Regions from separate parts of the Paenibacillus sp. NN59 genome, predicted to be linked through region 2. Evidence: predicted binding sites of a transcription regulator. Region 2 holds the regulator's gene; the other holds the start of a gene.
What was found. The regulator Rex, encoded in region 2, represses fermentation and respiration genes when NADH is low (regulators of the CRP and FNR family bind a similar motif). The targets are predictions, from matches to a motif close to TTGTGAAATATTTCACAA.
Positions count from the first base shown of each region.

Region 1: pflB (formate C-acetyltransferase) is a predicted target of Rex. The motif match lies at 864-881, and genes of this name have one in related genera.

Region 1 covers NZ_CP199678.1:4,211,478-4,213,895, reverse strand. The annotation lists gene adhE (bifunctional acetaldehyde-CoA/alcohol dehydrogenase) at 1-66, shown strand, start outside; gene pflB (formate C-acetyltransferase) at 965-2,418, shown strand, end outside.
Region 2 covers NZ_CP199678.1:4,033,699-4,036,116, forward strand. The annotation lists gene ACT89M_RS17660 (amidohydrolase) at 1-874, opposite strand, end outside; gene ACT89M_RS17665 (redox-sensing transcriptional repressor Rex) at 858-1,514, opposite strand; gene dinG (ATP-dependent DNA helicase DinG) at 1,733-2,418, opposite strand, start outside.

The DNA.
Region 1 (2,418 bases), 180 kb from region 2:
AAACTGCCGCTGGTCACTGAACTTGCCGATGTGTACCGCAACGCTTTCTATGGCAAATTTGAATAACAAGCAACATAAATTACAACTTAGTACTTCAAGTTAAGGCAAGTGATTCAGGGGTTCTCCACATTGGGGAGCCCCGATTGCCGTATAGTTGCATAGCCGAAGGAAAGAGCGGAGAGATAGGAAAGGAGGTGGGAAAAAGGAAAGTGAGCAAGGGAGAAAACGGATAGATCGTTGTAGGAGGTGAGGCAAAGAGGGCAGAGAAACGAGAAACGAAGCCCTTATTTATCGGACAGGTCTTGTACAAGGTCGAAGCGGACCGTCCGTTTTTCAGGAGCATTGTGGTCTCATGCATGAATGAGGTCACACGAGAACGTACCAGTAGAGTTGTAGCAAAGTGATACCCGCGTAAGCAGTAGAAAAAGGATGGGCAGAAAAACGGAGAAGCGAAGCGTCCGTTTTTCAGGAACCTCCTACAAGACCTTGGTTGCTCCGAGCATAGCGGAGCAATGGTTCCCCAAAATGCTAGGAACAAAGGGGAGGGGGCTGTTTGCACAGAAGAGGTTCACACGATAACGGAGCGGGCAGGACAGACGGAAGAAGCGAAGCGTTCGCATTTATCACCGGATTTTCACTTTGGAAAAGTGAATCGAAAAAATCCGGAGATAACAGCGATCTGAAGTTGTTCTGCCCGCGGAGTGGTCAAGTGGGAACAACCGTGGCGCAGTGCAATAAGACAACATCCAGAGTTTGTGATAAAAATCACAGATGGTGTGACTTGCTCGACGTATACTGAAAATATAAGAAAAACATTCATTCCGCGGTTCCGGTTCCCCAGTAGAGAGAACGTGTTCCGGATCATGTGAAACAATTCACATAAATCGCGGCTTTGGACACATGATGATACGTCTATTGCAACAATATAATGTGTCCAGAAATCCAAAAAAGCGGAGGGATTACGATGTCGGTGATCGAAAAAGATGTTAAACAACAAACAGGCTGGAGAAACTTTACCAAAGGAACATGGACCAAGACGGTTAATGTGAATGATTTTCTGGAACATAACCTTTCCCCATATTATGGCGATGAGGCGTTCCTTGCAGGTGCAACCCAGAATACCAAAGAATTGTGGGATATTGTATCCGACCTGACCAAAAAAGAACGGGATAACGGTGGGGTGCTTGACGTTGATGTGAATACGCCTGCAACAATTACTTCCCACCAACCGGGATATTTGGATCAAAGCAAAGAGCAGATTGTCGGAGTTCAAACAGACGCTCCGTTCAAACGTTCCATTCAGCCATTCGGCGGAATTCGCATGATGATTGATGCTTGTGAAGCATACGGGTTCGAAATGCCACAAGGTGTCATTGATATATTTACAAATATTCGTAAAACGCATAACCAAGGTGTATTCGATGCTTACACTTCCGAGATGCGTGCAGCACGTAAAGCGGGTATTATCACAGGTTTGCCGGATGCTTACGGTCGTGGCCGGATCATCGGTGACTATCGCCGGGTAGCTTTGTACGGAGTTGACTTCCTGATTCGTAACAAAAAAGGTGAGCTCAATGCACTTGAAGTTGATGTTATTGATGAAGATGTCATTCGTTTGCGCGAAGAGTTATCCGAACAGATTCGTGCACTGCAAGAACTGAAACAACTGGGCGAGATGCATGGCTTCGATATTTCATTACCAGCAACAACGGCTAAAGAAGCATTCCAATGGTTGTACTTCGGCTACCTTGCAGCGATCAAAGAACAGAACGGTGCTGCAATGTCCCTGGGACGTGTATCTTCATTCCTGGATATCTACATTGAACGTGATTTGCAAGAAGGTATCCTGACAGAAGAACAGGCTCAAGAACTGGTTGACCACTTTGTCATGAAACTGCGGATTGTTAAATTCCTGCGCACGCCGGATTACAACGAATTGTTCAGTGGTGACCCAACATGGGTAACAGAGTCTATCGGCGGGATGTCCGTCAACGGCGAAACACGTGTAACCAAAAACAGCTTCCGTTTCCTGCACACACTGCACAACCTGGGACCTGCTCCGGAGCCGAACTTGACTGTTCTGTGGTCCACGAAGTTACCTGAAGCTTTCAAAGATTATTGCAGTAAAGTATCGATCGAAACCAGCTCCATCCAGTATGAAAATGATGATCTGATGCGTCCAATCTATGGCGATGATTATGGTATCGCCTGCTGTGTATCTGCAATGAAGATCGGTAAACAAATGCAGTTCTTCGGCGCACGTGCCAACTTGGCGAAAGCATTACTGTATGCGATCAACGGTGGACGTGACGAAAAATCGGGAGCACAGGTTGGTCCGGAGTATCCTGCCATTACATGTGAGGTACTGGATTATAATGAAGTGATGAAACGCTTCAAACCGATGATGGAGTGGCTCGC
Region 2 (2,418 bases):
AAGCGGGAACACGAGCTACACCCGATGCAAGCTTCAAATTACTACCCGGATTATGGGATACAGCGACATCATGACGTGCCAAGATCTCGATCTCTTCATCGTTGAGATGCACAGCATGCGCTACGAGTGAAGGACGTGAGAAAAAGCCATGCTTCTCCAAATGTGCCACTGGACGCATGCCATAATCTGATACATTCTGCTCCACTTCACGAAGCGTCTCTGACATGTGCGTATGGAGAGGCAGGTTTAGATCATGCGCAACTTGAACAAGCTTCTCTATGTAATCTGGAGGGCATGTGTAAGGCGCGTGCGGAGAGATTACGGTTGTGATGCGTCCATCCGCCTGTCCATTCCATTCACGAGCAAATGCTGCGGACTCTTCCAGCTTTCTCATCTGCTCTTCTTCCGAACACAGTCCAATGACACCGCGAGCCAGCGCAGCTCTAGCTCCTGACTGTTCAACCACTTTTGCTACCTGATCCATGTGGTCATACATGTCCAGGAAAGCTGTTGTTCCGCCTTTTAACATCTCAAGCACCGAAAGGGATGCTCCCCAATACACGTCCTCAGAAGTCATTTTGGCTTCCATTGGCCACATTTTTTCTTGTAACCACACTTGTAATGCCAGGTCATCACCATGACCTCGAAGCAGAGACATTGCCGCATGACCATGCGTATTGATCAGACCCGGCAGGAAGAGCAGTCCTTTTCCATCCACTTTAGGCAGGTTCTCGTCACCATCCGGCAGCGTCTCACCAATATGCACAATCTTGTCATTTTCAACGACCATATACCCTTGAATCACAGTCCAATTGGCACCTTCTTTTACAGCAAATTTACCATTTTGGATTACCCATTTATTCGTTGTTGTCATCAAGCTCATCTTCCTTCCCGTTCTCCAAATAATAAGCCAAACTGAGCAAATCCGTTGTAAAGTCTGCATGATGAATCCGCACATGTGAAGGCGTTTTTAGAATCGTTGGCGCAAAATTCAGAATCGCCTCAATGCCCGATTGAATCAGTTGATCGGCAACATTCTGAGCTTCCGTGTCCGGCACCGTGATGATCCCGATACGAATGTTATCTTTCTGAACCGCTTCTGTAAGTTCTTCCATAGGTTTGACCGTCAGGCTATTAATTTTACTGCCAATCTTTGGCCCAAACGCATCAAAAATAGCGACAATTTTCATATTGTCCTTCAAATAAGCATTATAATTCGATAAGGCATGTCCGAGATTACCGGCCCCTACCAGAGCCACATTAATTTGCTGATCAATTTTCAAAATGTGACGAATCTTCTCGATCAGGTAAGACACATCATACCCGATTCCTTTACGACCAAAATCACCGAAATAAGCTAAATCTTTACGGATTTGAGCTGGATTCAAATCCAGTCGCTGTCCTAGCTCCTGCGAGGAAACCGTTGTCACCTCACGCTGAACCAACTCGTTTAAATAACGCAAATATACAGGCAGACGCCGTACTACCGCTTCTGATATTTTATCCGATTTCATCCTTGCTCCCCCTTACCATCGCCACGATTAAATAAATATTGAAAAGATGAGCATTCTGTATACATGCAATATCCATGCATGATGTCCTCATACAGAATGCCCGAATTATTAGGAATATAAGTTCATTAAAGCGCTGCCCTGTTCGAACTTTGTGAAGTCTTCTTCAAAGTTTAACGCCATGGTGAAGTCCAATGCAATGTTATAGCTTTACATCGTAATTATTTTTGAGTTTCTGCAGGTCGATCTAACCATTCAGCAATACGGGGAACCATCTGTTCTGTCAGCATATGCTCCATCTTTGGTCCCGGTAGCGAATACAGGAAGTACTTGCCGTAATAAGCTTCAATTACACGCGTATCATACACAATGACGATTCCGCGATCTTTGCCTGTCCGAACAAGCCTGCCGAACCCCTGCTTGAAGCGAATGACGGCCTGCGGCACAGAAAGCTTCATAAATGGATTTTTCTTCTGCTCTTGCAACAGTTCACTCTTCGCTTCCAGAAGCGGATGGTTAGGCGGCTGGAAAGGCAGTCTCACAATCGCAAGACAGGTCAGCGCTTCACCCGGAATATCCACGCCCTCCCAGAAGCTACTCGTACCCAGCAGGACTGCTGCTTTGGCATCTTGGAAGCGTCGGGTCAACTTCGAACGATTCCCGCTGTCAACACCTTGCCCCAGTAGCGAGATGTCATTCCCGGACAAAGCCTCTTTCAGTGATTCATAGACTTGTCGAAGCATTTTATAAGAGGTAAACAGCACCATCATACGTCCTTGAGTTGCAATCGCCGTCTCAGCAAGAGAGTGCACCAGCATCTGTACAAAGTGCGCGTCCCCTACGCTCCCCTTCAGACTCGGGAAATCCCGCGGGATTACTAACAAAGCTTGTTCCCGATAATTGAATG